3 regions of the Hahella sp. CR1 genome follow, and region 3 is predicted to be linked to each of the others. Evidence: predicted binding sites of a transcription regulator. Region 3 holds the regulator's gene; each other region holds the start of a gene.

The links. Region 3 encodes sigma-54, which starts transcription at its own class of promoters, with help from an activator protein. Its sites were predicted from a motif close to TGGCACNNNNNTTGCTNT; they were not measured.
Region 1: ONV78_RS14160 (PEP-CTERM sorting domain-containing protein) is a predicted target of sigma-54. The motif match lies at 3,099-3,116, and genes of this name have one in related genera.
Region 2: ONV78_RS01220 (RtcB family protein) is a predicted target of sigma-54. The motif match lies at 3,469-3,486, and genes of this name have one in related genera.

The regions. Positions count from the first base shown of each region.
Region 1 is NZ_JAPELK010000005.1:208,449-213,760, reverse strand. Features, by position in the region: gene ONV78_RS14170 (YopT-type cysteine protease domain-containing protein) at 1-545, opposite strand, end outside; gene ONV78_RS14165 (glutamine synthetase) at 848-2,215, shown strand; gene ONV78_RS14160 (PEP-CTERM sorting domain-containing protein) at 2,317-3,009, opposite strand; gene ONV78_RS14155 (aldehyde dehydrogenase family protein) at 3,403-4,779, shown strand; gene ONV78_RS14150 (ATP-grasp domain-containing protein) at 4,931-5,312, shown strand, end outside.
Region 2 is NZ_JAPELK010000001.1:268,807-274,118, reverse strand. Features, by position in the region: gene ONV78_RS01240 (tetratricopeptide repeat protein) at 1-299, shown strand, start outside; gene ONV78_RS01235 (1-deoxy-D-xylulose-5-phosphate synthase) at 302-688, shown strand; gene ONV78_RS01230 (hypothetical protein) at 685-1,020, shown strand; gene rtcA (RNA 3'-terminal phosphate cyclase) at 1,089-2,090, opposite strand; gene ONV78_RS01220 (RtcB family protein) at 2,140-3,378, opposite strand; gene rtcR (RNA repair transcriptional activator RtcR) at 3,581-5,170, opposite strand.
Region 3 is NZ_JAPELK010000004.1:35,200-40,511, forward strand. Features, by position in the region: gene rapZ (RNase adapter RapZ) at 1-834, opposite strand, end outside; gene ptsN (PTS IIA-like nitrogen regulatory protein PtsN) at 861-1,325, opposite strand; gene raiA (ribosome-associated translation inhibitor RaiA) at 1,332-1,640, opposite strand; gene ONV78_RS10745 (RNA polymerase factor sigma-54) at 1,756-3,252, opposite strand; gene lptB (LPS export ABC transporter ATP-binding protein) at 3,375-4,100, opposite strand; gene lptA (lipopolysaccharide transport periplasmic protein LptA) at 4,097-4,621, opposite strand; gene lptC (LPS export ABC transporter periplasmic protein LptC) at 4,605-5,183, opposite strand; gene ONV78_RS10765 (HAD-IIIA family hydrolase) at 5,188-5,312, opposite strand, start outside.

The DNA.
Region 1 (5,312 bases), on a different contig from region 3:
GAAGTAATAGCCCGCCCAATGTCTGCGGAAAAGTCCCTACGACGCCCGCCACGAGTGCCAGTCGATCCTCGCGACATGCCCTTAAACCAGCTTGGACCACTGGAAATATGCTTACGTCTGGTCACACCTTTAGATTGCAACCAACGTTCTGTCGCATAAGTTTGGTCTTCTCTGCCGCTGCCTGGCTGGCCCACGAGCGCTCCGGAATTCATCGTGCTCCCGATAATAAACATCTGCATAATCTGGCGGACTTTATTAGGATCGATATCTCCACCAGCGCGGCTTATCCAACCCGCCAAAGAGGTCGCCTCACCGGAACGAGCATATTTCCCTGCATTGGCGTGCACTTCCAACCACTTCGCCGCCAGCATCTCGCATATTCCGCCACTGGATTCAGGGTTGGTAAGAATTAAGCTTCTTACTGGGTTCTTCACCTGAGAAAAGCGCCAAGTGCAATGACCGCCAGCGGCTGTTGCGGAGTTCTGCACTCCCGCCACACGCAAAGACAAGATATTGTGGGCTAACCAATCGAACATAACGGGCATTTTACGTACTCCTAAATACAACTAAATCTCGTAAATAACGCACTTCCCCCAGGTATTAAGGGGTGAAACTGAAAGCGCAAAACTGTAGTCGCGACTGATGTAGATACTAATTCAGGTCGACCGCCGGCTTGTATCTGGGAAAGCGCGCACAAACCACCTTTGCATTCCTAGACTTTAGTCCAACTCTTCACAGTGGGTCTGACCAAGCAAGGTTGGACCAGCGATATCCGATCAAGTTCCCAATGAGCTGTTATATTTAACTATACGCCCCCTATTCATCCGTTTATTGCACAGGTGATGTTATGGACCCCAGGGAAGTGAAATCCGCCGAAGACGCACGCACGCTTATCGAAGACTCGATGTTTAAGCACATAAAAGTTGGCGTATTTGACATTGATGGCGTCATGCGCGGCAAATACATGTCGCGAGACAAGTTTTTATCGTCATTGAACAAAGGATTTGGCTTCTGTGATGTTGTTCTGGGCTGGGACGTAAAAGATCAGCTTTATGACAATGTCGCCTACACTGGCTGGCATACAGGCTACCCTGATGCGCAAGTGCGTATTATCCCCTCCAGCTGCCGTACATTACCTCTTGAAAGCGGCGGCGTATTCTTCCTCGCTGAATTTGCTGATCAGGCAGAAGCAATCTGCCCTCGCGGCCTGCTCAAAAGAGTGGTGGCGAAAGCAAGAGACATGGGGCTGGAAGTCGATTGCGGTTTTGAATATGAATTCTTTGTTTTTGAAGAGACGCCTCACAGTATTCGAGAGAAATCTTTCCAAGGCCTCACTCCCATAGCGCCGTCAGAATTCGGTTATTCCGTCATCCGCAACAGTGTGGAGTCAGATATCTATTTGAGCCTGCTGCAATTGGCGGATGATATGGACTTTCCTCTTGAGGGCCTTCACGAGGAAACCGGCCCCGGCGTCCTTGAAGCGGCGATTACCCACGATGAAGCAATTAACGCAGCCGATAAAGCGGCATTATTTAAAACGTTTACCAAAATTGCGCTGCAAAAGCAGGGCAAGATGGCCACCTTCATGGCCAAGTGGTCTAAAGACTACCCAGGACAAAGCGGCCACATACACTTATCTCTAAAAGACGATAAAGGGCTGAATCTTTTTTATGATGGAGAAAGAGAAGCCAACATGAGCGCCACGATGCGCCATTTCATTGCAGGCCAACAAAAGCTGATGCCTGAACTGATGGCGATGATTGCTCCCACGGTTAACTCTTATCGAAGACTCATTCCTGGGTTTTGGGCTCCTACAGAAGCCAGCGTTGGCATAGATAACAGAACCTGCGCTATCCGAGTCATTCCTGGAGACGTACAGTCCCAACGTTTGGAGTATCGAATTGGCGCCGCCGACGCCAATCCCTATATCATCCTCGCAGCAGTTATTGCATCGGGTTTGTGGGGAATGGAAAACAAACTTGAACCTGAATGTATGGTGGAGGGCAACGCCTACGATCAGGCTTTTCCTGAGCATCTGCAGCTTCCATCGACTTTATGGGACGCTGCGCAACGTCTGAAAAACTGCCAGATGGCCAGAGACTTCTTTGGTTCCCCTTTTGTCGAACACTTTGCAGCAACTCGCGAGTGGGAGGAGCGGGAGTACAGGAAATATATTTCAATGTGGGAGCTGGAACGCTACTTCGAGATAATCTGAGTATAAACGTCAGCTAAGAGAGAAGAAGTGTGTAGATGTCTGGATCGGAGGAAAAGATCCTCCCTCCGATCCAAGATCATCAAAGCTAGCTACGACTAATATTATTTAGCGCGCTTTCTAGCTACCAGGCCAACCAGGCCCAGACCCAACAGTGCGAAAGTAGTGGGTTCAGGTACAGAGTGAACAGAGATTTTCCACTCTTCAGTTTCGCCTTGGTAGTAGTGACCAGTTGGAGTCATGCGATCTTCATAGCTACCAGTGTATTCAGTTTTCCACTGGTCATTCCAAGTACCGCCGTACATGTTGGTGATGGAGTGGCTGCAGGTTACGATAGCGCGCAACCAGAAATCGCCTACGTCAGCGTTAGTCAGCGTGTATTCGCTTGAGAAGAAAGAGAAGTCAGGGTTGGTAGGCGCTTTCCAAGAACCCAGAACTGGCTCGAAATCAGTCAGTTTATGTTCGCCGTATGCAATTTCGTCGCTAGCGTCGAATACGCCATTTTGGTCCCAGTCAATCCAGGCCTTCATCAGGTCGGCGTAGTGAGTACCCACGTTTTGCTTGTGAACGTTGAATTTGAATTGAACAGTTTGGCCAACAGTCAGATCGTTACGACCCCAGCTTGCGCCGCCGTCAGTAGTCCAGGAAACGCCATAGGAATCGCCATTAGGCGCGTCAGCCAGTTCTTGCCACGCAGTTGTGTCGTGAGTAGCTGTGCCGTAAGAAGCAGGAATAGCGTATGCGCTGGCCGCGCCCAGCATTAATGGAAGGCTTGCTAGAAATGCGAGTTTCTTCATGATGTCCTCTGAACAAATGTCGGTTAAATTGATTTAGCGTAAATGCTAGTTTTTATAGTGAAGAGTCGTGCCCTTATTGTCCCCGTTATATAGCAACCCGCGTGCCAACTTTTAGAGCTTTGATTTATAAGGACAAAGCTTTTTTGTCTTACTGGATATGTAAAAATAATGGACTATTTGCTGAAACTAGTGCATACCGCACCGACACTCTAACGCATAATGAAACCGGGAACTCGTTTCCTTTATTCCTATCTCTCCATAGACCTCCCAAATTCAAATAGGAAACGTTCCACAAGATTTACAAAACCCCGCGACATCCCCCAGTAATTTGCAATAATTAAAGCTGAGCAGAGGGAAATTTATTGCGACGACAAGCATAGGGAAGCAACTACCATGAGAATCATTTCACCCATTGACGGATCATTAGTGGCGGAAAGGGAACCAGCCACGGACACGCAAATCCACGCAGCGCTTGAACGCGCACTCACCGCCCAAAGAATTTGGCGCACAGTCTCCATCACAGAGCGAGCACGCTACTGCCGTCTCGCCATTGCCGCACTGGCGGCGCAAACTCGGGAGATCGCTCCAGAGATTACACTCTTGATGGGCCGTCCCGTGCGAGAGACGCCTCAGGAAATCAAAGAAGCGGAAGTCTGCGCTGAGTACATGATTGATATCGCCGAAAGATATCTTGAAGACCTAATAACGCAACCAAAAACTGGCTTTCGCCGTTATATGAGACGCGAGCCTCTGGGCGTAGTATTGTGTGTCGCCCCCTGGGATCACCCATACCTGGCCGCGGCCAATGCGATTATTCCTGCGCTCATGGCCGGCAACTGCGTTATTCTCAAACATTCCATACAAACGTTATTGTGTGCGGAGCGGTTCTCTCACATTTTTTTTGAGGCCGGGCTCCCAGACGGCGTATTTCAGCATTTACACGTCAACGACGCAGATACATTACGCTTGATCAGCGACCAACGAATAAGCCATGTCTCTTTTATGGGCTCCAGTGCGAAAGGCGTCGCCATTGAACGCGCCGCCGCTGGAACATTCAAAAAGCTAACCATAGAGTTAGGCGGCAACAATCCTGCTTATGTTTTATCCGATGCGTCATTGCGTATATGCGCCACCGGTATCGCTAATGGCGCACTATTCAATTGTGGGCAATCCAATCGCGCCATTAACCGGATTTACGCTCACGAGGACATCTATGATGAAATATTGGACGCCCTGGTTGCAGAAGTTAAACGCTACAAACTGGCGAACCCGATGGACCCCTCCACTACATTAGGGCCAATGGCGAGTCCGCAAAAAGCCATGGAAGTCAAAACACAACTGGACGCGGCTATCGCCCAGGGCGCAACGCCTTGCATTGAGCACACTCACTACTCTGACGCAAGCCTCGGCCCCGCCTACTTGCCGCCACAAGTGTTAACGAATGTCGATCATTCCATGGCGTTGATGACAAGTGAAACATTCGGTCCAGTTATGGGCGTCATGAAGGTGAAGGATGACGCTGAAGCCATCCACTACATGAACGACAGCCTCTATGGATTGAGGACCTCACTTTGGACCCAGGACGCCGCACGCGCCCAGGCAATTGGGGAGCAACTGCAGACTGGCGCAGTGCTGATGAATCAAAGCACTCAAATTGACCCCGCCCTGGCCTGGGGGGGCGTTAAGAAATCTGGATGCGGCTCACTGTTATCGGAACTTGCCTACACGCAACTCACCCAAGCCAAGTCTTACTATTTGCGTATGGCTTAGCCTGATAGATAACTTCTTTTCGTTTCAGGGGTGTTCAGATTATAAAATCAAGCGGCGGCTGAGCCGTCGCGCCTTTACACCCTATTGTCACTTTGCGATAGCGCCGATAATTGGAAACTTCATTTGTACACCTGTGGAGCTCTGCCCGCCCATGAATATTCTGCGACTGGAAAATACGCTTAACGTCATATACAGCAAAACCCATGTAGCGATATATGACTTTAACTTCGAGCTGTTTTTCCAGTGTAGTCATCCCAGCTTTTTTGAGTCGCCATCCCTGTGTATATTGAGGGTTGGCGCAGTCGAAAACTACGCAGAGAAGTACTCTGAGTTGGCCGCCATGGGATTGCAGCCTGTAAACTCTCCAGACGAATTTCTGCGAGCCAGTGAGCTATCCCACTGGCTGCCTTATATAAAGGACATGACGCCCAGGACACTTTGTGTAGAGCAATTCCCAGAAGCTGAGAGCATAGAAGAGCAGTTTGGCTGGCCTGTATTTATCAAAGGGTCGCGTCAAACCAGCCGACACAACC
Region 2 (5,312 bases), on a different contig from region 3:
ATCTGATCCGCCACAATCCTGATTTCAAAAACGCGGAAGCGCATCTTCTATACGCCCGTGCGTTAATGGAACTCAACGAAACTGCTGCAGCGAAGCACGAGTTTGAAGCGCTGGAAGCCTACTTTCCTGGCCCCGAAGCCAGTTATTGGTTTGGGATGTTCCTGAAAGCCCAGGGCAGGGAAAGAGAATCGCAGGAGCAGTTCAAGAAAATTCTGGAAAAAGCGAAGGTCTCCGGCAGACATTACCACTCATACCACAAAAAGTGGCTCAAGCTGGCCAAGCAGGAATTTACGGGTTGATCATGAGATCTGAGTTGGACAGGCGAATCGAATACCAAAAGCTGAGATTGGATCAGAACAACACGCCGCCGCAAGAGATGAGAGAGGCGCGATCCAGAATCATGTATATCGAAGACAAGTCTCTTGGTCTTGAAGGCTCAGCCCGCATTGGACGTGTTTATTTTTCCAAGAGTGGGAAGACGCTCTATTATCGTGGAAAAACGTTTCAAAGCCTTAAAGGGCGGGGCTACAAATCAAATTTTTATGATATTGAAAGCGGTGACGAATATTGGATTTCTGGTCCAAGAAAGGACCGTAGTGACCGTTTGTATGGTGGCAATGACGGAGTAGTGGTGGATGAGGACATTGCGCAGGAATACTTTGCGTACGTGAGTGGCGCTCTTAAATGATTGAGTTTTCAGAACATAATCGGAACGCACAAGCTCTGGCGCTGCATTATGCGCGCAGTCTGGGAGATGATTATGTGGTGGCGGTCATGTCTTCGCAGGCGGAGATCGCCACGTCTGAAGAGGCGCTAAGGGTGGCGGCCTGCTTTTGGGAAATGACCGATCTGGCGGTTGAAGACGATAATGCGGAGCGCACAGTCGACGGCATCGACGATCTGCAGTTCTGGATGTATAAACTGTTTAATCAGGTTTATGGCTATCTAACCAAAGCGGGCTTTATTGATGAATGGAAACAGGCTTCCCGAGAGCAATATCAAGAAGGGTCTTATCAATAGAAAGCTGCAATCAAAATAAGGAGAGGCGGGGCTCCTCTCCTTTAGTATTTCCATGAATAGTCGCTTCATCACACCATCCACATGATGGCTCCGTCACATTCTATTTTGCGTGACGTGAACAGTTCGATGACTTCCGCATTGGTCTGGGCGTGCAGAGACCATTCTGAAATGGAGAACCTGCCGCCTCCGGCCACCAGCATGGGCAGCATCATCTGATCCGTCAGATGCTCATCCAAGACCGCGTTGCTGTCCAGGTAGGTTTTCACCTTCTGGCTGAGCAACTTGGACACCAGCTCCGCCCGTCTTCGCACCTGACCCAGTTCGGAAAGACAGATACGATGGCCGTCGAATTGCAGGTCCACCGCCAGCAGATTGCCGGCGCAGCCTGCTTCCGGCTTGCGTTGCCGTGACTCATGCACCGGGTGTTCGCGCAAAGATAAGTACGCCTGTACTTCCCGCTCTCCCACCTTGCCGGGAATGTTATAGCAGTAGGCGGTCAGGCGGCTGTGGTTCAGCTCGCCGCGCTCTAGCCGCTCAATCGGCTGCAAAGCTTCCGGCTGTATGCGAATGCGCCATTTACCGCCGCCAGCGGGCATAAAGCCCCAACGCTCTGTTTCCACTTCGATTTTAGCTCCCATATCCCGCAGCAGCGGCAGGAAGGAGCGTTCAATTTCCGTAAGAGGCGGTGCGAACGGGTTATGGGTGCCGCCGCCGAATTCCACGGTAGAGGCTCCTTCCGCCTGTAACAGAGGCAGTAATACGGTTTGGAACACCAGCGCCGTGCTGCCTGCGCTACCCACATCGAATTTGTAGTCGCCGCCCTTTATCGGGCCGGGTTTGAACGTCAACCGGGAGGAGCCCAGTTCCGCCCCGTCTACTTTGGCGCCGCATATCGCCTGGGCGGCCTTAACGCAGGTCAGATGCTGACGCATCAGGCCTGGTTTGGGGCGCTTGCCGCGAATATGGTTAATTTCTATTTCTTTGCCGTACAGCATGGCCAGGGTCAGGGAGGATCTCAGAATCTGTCCTCCACCTTCGCCCATGCGTCCGTCTATTACTACTTTATCCATCTTAAATACCGTACAACTTATTGCGTCAGCGGCATGACGCCGCCTCTCTTCAACCTTTTACGCAAACCACCTGTCTCAGCGTATGCACGACTTCAACCAGGTCGGACTGCGCCGCCATCACGGCGTCGATGTCTTTGTAAGCGGAAGGCGTTTCGTCCACTACCGCCGCGTCTTTTCGGCATTCCACATGCGCTGTGGCGCGAGCGTGCTCTTCTACGGATACGCGCTTTTTCGCCTCGGTGCGGGACATCACTCTTCCTGCGCCATGGCTACAGCTACAGAAGCTTTCCGCGTTGCCTTTTCCGCGTACGATGTAGGAACGGGCTCCCATGCTGCCTGGGATAATACCCAGCTGGCCTTCCTGTGCGCTTACTGCGCCTTTTCGGGTCAACCACACGTTTTTCCCGTAGTGGTTTTCCTTCTGCACATAGTTATGGTGACAGTTCACCGCTTCCAGCTCGGCGATTACCGGCTTGTTCAACGTAACCGCCAAGGCGTTCAGCGCCCGTTGCATCATCGCCTCACGGTTGATGCGCGCGAAATCCTGCGCCCAGCCAACGGCTTGCACATAGTCGTTGAAGTAATCGGTTCCCTCCGCCAGATAGGCCAGATCTTTATCCGGCAGGTTTACGAAGAAACGCTCCATTTCCTTCTTCGCCAGCTTGATGAAATGCTCGCCGATACGATTCCCAACGCCGCGGGAACCTGAGTGCAGCATAATCCATACGTCGTTATTCTCATCCAGACACACTTCGATGAAGTGATTACCGGTACCCAGGGTTCCCAGGTGGTTCACGTTGTTGGTGTTTTTCAAAACCGGGTGCTTTTCGCACAGGATTTTAAAGCGATCCGCCAGTTCATGAGTCCAACGAGCGCCTACATCCTCTGGAATATCATGCCAGGAACCCCGGTCGCGTCGTCCTGGCTGACGGCCATGGGGTATCGCCGCTTCTATCGCGCTACGTAGCGCTCCCAAAGAATCCGGCAACTGCGTTGCATGCACGTCGGTTTTCACCGCCATCATTCCGCAACCAATATCCACTCCCACCGCAGCGGGAATAATGGCGCCGGAAGTGGGAATAACAGAGCCGATGGTCGCGCCTTTACCTAAGTGCACGTCCGGCATCGCAGCCACCCACTTATGAATAAACGGCAGGGACGCAATGTTTCTTAATTGCTTACGCGCTTCCGGTTCGAATGGAACGCCGTTGGTCCAGCTTTTGATCGGAACGCCTTTTTCTACGTTAGTTACTTCGTAGGGCATTTGGGGTTTTGTGCTTTGCATCATTCTCAAACCTTTTTGGTGGGACTCGCTTGTCCCGGAGCAACTGTATTTGGATGAATCGCCTTGCAGCAGGTTCATCTCGATACCATTACTATTACAAAAGCTGGGCCAACTTTTCTCATATACTTAACTATATGAAAAATAAGAATATATATAAAATTGTCGAAATATGTCGTTGAAGAGATATATCTATTTAGATAGAGATTTATGTTTTTAGATTATCGAATTCCAGATCGAACTTACTCAGATACTGCCGTAGACGATGAGAGTCGTTACTGGAGCTTTTACGCAATCTTGAGCGGTTGAAGAGCTGGCGTCCCGCCTCAGACAAAGAGCGGCTGTCACGACAGAGCGCAATCACACTGCGTAACTGATATTGGTCGAAGGCGTCAATTTCCGCCACCTGTTCAGGGGACAGGTAGTCTTCCAATGGCGGCAGAGACTCCTGAGCGCTGCTGCGTCGCCAGAATCGCCGTAGACGCTCGCACTCTTCATCCACCAGCGTTTCGTTGATGCGACCGCCTTCAGAGAGTGTGGCCATACGCTGTACACAGGCGTTCAGGTCGCGGAAATTGCCCTGCCATAAGGAGTCCGGCTGTTGGGCGAAATGCAGGAATCTGGCACGGGCGGCTTTATTGAAGCTGACCTTATGACCTAGCTGCTGCTCGGCTTTTTGCAGCTCATACTCCAGGTTAGGCTCTATGTCTTCGCGACGGTCTTTTAATCCGGGGAGTTCATAACTCCACAAATTGATGCGGGTTAACAGGTCCTCCCGAAAGCTGCCGTTGTCGACCTGTTTCTGCAGATCGCGATTGGTGCCGGCAATAAGCTGGAAGTCGCTGTGCGCAGGGTTGTCTGAACCGACGGGGTAGAAGCGCTTCTCTTCGATGGCGTGTAACAACATCGCCTGTTCATCCAGGCCCAGTTCGCCGATTTCATCCAAGAACAGCAATCCTTGATCGGCTTTGGCGAGCAGGCCCTTGCGAGCGGTTTGTGCGCCGGTGAATGCGCCCTTGTTGTGGCCAAACAGCGCCGACATAGCGCTGTCGCCACGTAGCGTGGCGCAGTTGACTGACACAAATTCACCTCTGACGGAGCCGCGGATTTTCTTCAGCTCAAAAATCTTGCCAGCGAGCTGGGATTTGCCTGCCCCAGTGGGGCCGGTGATCAGAATCGGCGCCTGGGAGCGAATCGCCACTCGCTCGATTTGCTGGATCATGGCGTTGAAGCGGGCGTTGCGGGTGGCGATGCCTGACTTGAGAAACTCTGTCCCTTCCAACTGCTGGCGCTTGAAGCGTGAACTGATGGCGTCGTATTTGGAGAGGTCGAGATCAATCAGATGATATTTCCCTGCGGCGACGCGTTCGCCTCTGTCTGGAGAGGTCTGCAAAATCTGCGCGGGAATGTAATTCGCTTCACATAGCAGGAACCAGCAAATCTGCGCAACATGGGTGCCGGTGGTGATATGCAGTAGATAACGCTCTTCATCTGGCTTGAAAGGATAGTTTTCGGCGAAATCCAGCAACGTGCTGTAAACCTGTTCGAAGTCCCAGGGATCGCTGAAACTGACCTGGCGCAGGCTCACTTCTGTATCCGGCGATACAGTCTCGATATCCGCGCCCACGTTATTGGCCAGGCGTGAGTCTCTGGCGTCATGCAGCAGCTCTATGCGATCAATCAGCAGGTCCTGTTGCATGAATATGCCGACGGTCGGCCGCCAGGTTTCCCAGCGCGCAGGCCCCTTGCCGCGTTTATCCATGGTGGTGCCCAGCAGACCGATGACTACGTTTTTCATATGATCTTTTTCGATAAATGGTTACAGACAGCGATCATATTCTCCGAAGGCCGCGAGGAAGGCAACTTGATAGCTGGAGTGTATGTTTGCAGGGATTAAGGTGGAGAGGGGTGGGAAGTCTATGGATGAGTATAAAAAAGGC
Region 3 (5,312 bases):
TTGGACATTATCATATTTTTTCTTGAAATGCTCTCCCAGGCACTCGCAGATATAGACGGAGCGGTGTTGCCCGCCAGTGCAGCCGATGCTGATCGTCATATAGGTGCGGTTGCTGTTCTGGAAGTGCGGAATCCAGGTCTCAAGAAAACTGATAATGTGCTGCAGCATCTGTTCCGGTTCCGGATGCTGCTTTAGGAATTCGATGATTTCCTGATCAGTGCCTTTGTAGCCGCGCAGCGCGGTGTCCCAGTAAGGATTGGGAAGACAGCGCACGTCAAATACCATGTCGGAATCCGATGGTACGCCATGCTTGAAGCCGAAAGACTGGAAGAGTAGGGCCAATTCCTGGGTTTTATGCCCGATAACCCTGATCTTAACCTGATCCCGTAACTGGTAAATGGAGAGATCGCTGGTGTCTATATAGAGGTTCGCCAGGGTGGCGATCGGCTCCAGCAGCTGTTTCTCTTTGGCGATGGCTTCTTTCAGTGATGTGCTTTTACTGCTGAGCGGGTGCTTGCGACGCGTTGCATGAAAACGTTTGATTAAGGTGGCGTCATTGGCGTCAAGATAGATGATTTCCACATCGATATTATGCGCCTGCAGAGTGGCGTAAATTGACGGGAAATCCGACAGGTCTCTATAAAGATTGCGGGCGTCTATGCTGACGGCGAGTTGCTGATTCTGGGTTTTCCCCTGGTCCAGCACCTCTTGGGTGAGAGGCGAGAGGAGACCGATAGGCAGGTTATCGATGCAGTAATAGCCCATGTCCTCCAGAACATGGAGCGCCGTACTTTTTCCGGAGCCTGAACGACCACTTACGATAATCAGCTTCATGTCTTCCTCTTTCCATCGAAGCTGGATTATTTCTCCAGCACCCTCCTGAACAGGGTTTCGTCGTTGTCACAGTCGCGTAGGTGTTCGCAGAAGCGACGGTCATTGAATTTCTGGGCCAGCTGGCTCAGAAGGTCCAAGTGTTCGCTGGTGGCCTCTTGAGGCACGATCAGAACGAACAGCAGGTCCACAGGTTCGTTGTCTATGGCGTCAAAAGGGATTTTGTCCTTGAGTGTAAGCAAGGCCCCTATGATGCGGTCGCAGTTTTCCAGGCGGCAATGAGGTATTGCGATACCCTGGCCGATACCAGTGCTGCCGAGTCTTTCACGGCATATCAGGTTGGTAAAAATGGCGTTCTCGTCCAAAAACGGAAAATGTTGCGCAATCAGATTGGCGATATATTCGAGAACGCGCTTCTTACTCGAGCCCGACACCCCACAGCGTGTGAGGGCGGGCGAGATAATTGACTCAATAGTTAGTGTGGTTTGGGCCATGTTCTGTTATCTGGCGGATGCGCCGTGCATCCGATCAACGTGCTTCTCTTTGTGTTTGAGGATCTGGCGGTCTAATTTGTCCACCAGTGCGTCAATTGACGCGTACATATCTTCGTGTTCAGCATTGGCATGCAGGTCAGCGCCGCTTATGTGCATGGTTGCTTCCGCAATCTGACGCTGTTTTTGAATGGAGAGCGTAACTTGGACATTACTGATACTGTCGAAGTGTCGTTCGAGCTTGTCGAACTTGTTGTTAACGTAGTCTTTTAGTGCTTCAGTTAACTCGACTTGATGTCCGGTGATGTTCATTTGCATACTTTGCTCCTAATGCCAATATACGGTGCATTATGAATTTTGCACTTCCATGAAAAATACTAGCACATCCAATTTGTGACTATTTGATTTAAGTCTTATGCCTGTATTCCTCCTTTTAAATTAATCGCTTACGTTCATTGGAAGGCGGAATGGAAAGCGCCTCCCGGTACTTTGCGATCGTGCGACGGGCGACGTTGATGCCCTGGTCGCCAAGCAGCGCAGCAATTTTGCTGTCGCTCAATGGTTTCTTCGGTGATTCCGCCGCGACTAACTTCTTGATAATAGCTCTAATAGCGGTCGAAGAACACTCGCCACCCGTGTCTGTGCTGACATGGCTGGAGAAAAAGTACTTCAGCTCAAATACGCCGCGAGGAGTGTGCATGTATTTCTGGGTGGTCACCCGGGAAATCGTCGACTCATGCATCTCCACCGCCTCCGCAATATCGTGCAGCACCAGTGGCTTCATCGCCTCTTCGCCGTACTCAAGGAATCCTTGCTGATGTTCGACGATTTGTGAAGCGACTTTCAACAGAGTTTCATTACGGCTTTGCAAGCTTTTGATAAACCAGCGCGCTTCCTGTAACTGGTCGCGTAAATAAGTGTTGTCTGAGCTGTTGTCCGCGCGTCTCACCAAACCTGCATAGCCAGGGTTGATACGAATCTTGGGAGCGATTTCAGGGTTCAGCTCAACCAGCCAGCGGCCGTTGGCTTTTTTGACGATAACGTCAGGAACCACGTATTCGGTATTGCTTTCCTGAATGCCTTCGCCCGGTCTTGGGTTCAGGCTTTGAATCAGTTTGAGAACTTCCCGCAGATCGTCTTCTTTCAGGCGGCTGCGGCGCATCAACTGGGCGTAGTCGCGGTTGCCAAGCAGATTGATATAGTGGCTGACCACCAGCTTGGCCTGACCCAACCAGGGGGTGTCTTTAGGCAGTTGATTCAACTGACTCAGCAGGCAGTCCTGCAAGTTGCAAGTGGCGACTCCAGGAGGATCGAATTGCTGCACTCGCTTTAAGACGGCGCGTACTTCGTCCAGCTCAATTTCTTCTTCCCCCTCAGTTTGCAGTCCGCCATGAATTTCGTCTGGAGTGAGGGAGAGATAGCCATCAGTATTGACTGCATCAATTATCGCAACAGCGATCATGCGGTCAATGTCGGACATGGGGGTAAGGTTCAGTTGCCAGAGAAGGTGGTCTTGCAGGGTTTCGCCTTTGCTATTGCGGGATTCGAAGTCGTATTCGTCATCTTCGCCGCCGCTGTAGCTGCTTGATCCGCTCTGGAAGACATCATCCCAGGCGGTATCGACGGGGAGGTCGTTCGGAATGGAATCGGACCAGTTGTCCTCTTCGGCGAATCCTCCTTCATCCATGCCCGACTCTTGCGTTCGCTCCTTGCTGGAGTTATTGGCGAGCATGTCGCTGATCGTATCGTTCTGAACGTGGTTGGGAGATTCGTCTTCTTCAGACACTTCCAGCATGGGGTTGGACTCAAGCGCTTGTTGAATCTCCTGCTGTAAATCCAGTGTTGAAAGCTGCAAAAGTTTTATTGCTTGTTGCAGTTGCGGGGTCATGGTCAGCTGTTGACCCAGCTTTAACTGCAATGAAGTTTTCATAACCATCTGATGCTTACCACCGATTCAGGCACAGATCTTGTGAGTTTTTCATAGTTATTAGGTGCTTTAATCCTAAGCTCTTGAGCCTTGAGGTCCATCTGAGATGGAAGCCGCCGGTTAAACTAAAGTTTGAACTGGTCACCCAGATAGACCTCTCTAACCTTTGGGTTGGCAAGGATATCACTTGGGGCGCCGCTTGCGATAATAAATCCTTCACTGACAATATAGGCGCGTTCACAAATATCCAAGGTCTCGCGCACATTATGGTCTGTAATTAAAACGCCGATGCCGCGCTTTTTGAGATGCTCGATAATCTGCTTGATATCATTGACGGAAATAGGATCCACCCCGGCGAAAGGCTCATCCAATAAGACAAACTTTGGCTCCGTAGCCAGCGCGCGAGCGATTTCCACGCGTCGACGCTCGCCCCCCGAGAGACTCATGCCAAGGCTTTTACGAATATGGGTGATGTGAAATTCCTGCAGCAGCTCTTCCATCTTAAGCTTACGCTCCTTGCGGCTCAGATCCGCTCTGGTCTCAAGGATGGCGTAGATGTTGTCCTCTACGGACAGCTTTCTGAAGACCGAAGCTTCCTGCGGCAGATAGCCAATGCCCTTGCGCGCTCTCCCGTGCATAGGCAGGCCGGTGATTTCCGTTTCGTCAATAAATACGCTGCCTTTGTCGCTGGGGATGAGTCCTACCACCATGTAGAAGCAGGTAGTCTTCCCAGCGCCGTTAGGGCCGAGGAGGCCCACGATTTCGCCGCTGCGAATTTCAACGGACACATCTTTTACTACGGGCCGTTTCTTGTAGGCCTTGGCCAGATTTCTGGCGGTGAGAGTGCTCATTGTTTATTAGATTTGGGCGGATGATAGATAATTTCAACCTGCTCGGTTTGATTGCCCGATGAGGCTCCCTTTGCCGTGACTAAACGCTTGTCTGTGAAATAAATAATTTCTTCGCCTTCCACTGAGCTGTTGTCCTGAAGAATGCGTGCATGGTTACGCATAACGACTTTACTCTGGCTACGGTCATAGTCCATGTTTTCTGCGTAAGCGTGAGTTTCAGTTTGTTTTTCTTGGTCAAACTGCACTAAGTGAGCGGGTTTGCCGGTCGCCTGGAAGCGGCTGATGCCATTGTCGTCGGTGTATAAAATGACTTTGTCCGCCTCGATGCTGGATTTGCCCTGGATAATAACGACATTGCCGATATAGGTGTCGATGCCTTTCTGGCCATCTCTCTCCCAGCGTCCCGCTTTGATGCGCACCGGTTCGTCACTGCCGTTAAGAAGGTCCAATGCATGGCTAAGCGGGGCGAAAATAAGGCCCAATAACAGCGCCGCGGTGAATAGTTTACTTGGGTTGTGCATAAACGCCGGTTACCTGAGAAAGTAATACAATAAGCTTTTTATCAATGTCCGCCTCCATTCCGACAGCGGTTAACTGATTGATATTTGAAGTTATCTTAACGGGTTGATCGGTGCTGATAAAGCGTGACTTGTTGTTGTAGTCGAGCGCTTGCGTTTGCATAAGAATCGGCGCTCCGTCGTTGGAGGCTCCATTTACTTCCACGTCTCCACGCAGTTTCAGGGTGTCCTGCTTGATCAGCAGTTCGCCTTCCAGAGACTCCACATGCCAGCTTTTCTCCCCTTGCTGGAAGATCTCCAGATTGGGGCGCGTCAGTACGCCGGTGTCTGTATCGGGATAGTGCTTCGCCAGTTGGCTTTGCAGGCGGCTGGTGAGTGCGCCCTCTTTGTTGTAGGTGGTGTAAACCGCGTTGATGACAAATGCGTCAGGTTCGTCTTTCAGGAGCGGTTCTTCCTCAAAGAAGGGGACGCTTGCTTCGTCCTGATAAGCGACCAGATAAATAACCAGAAACGCCGCCAAAGCCGCGTAGAGCCATTTGCTGTATTGTCTGAACAGTTCTGTCATGAAGTTACAGGTAGGCTTCCAAGGAGGTGTGGAGCAGGCCTTTCGCCGCCAGAATCATATCGCACACCTCTCTGACCGCGCCTTTGCCGCCCTGGGCTGAGGTGCAGTAGGTGGCGTGCTGGCGAACAA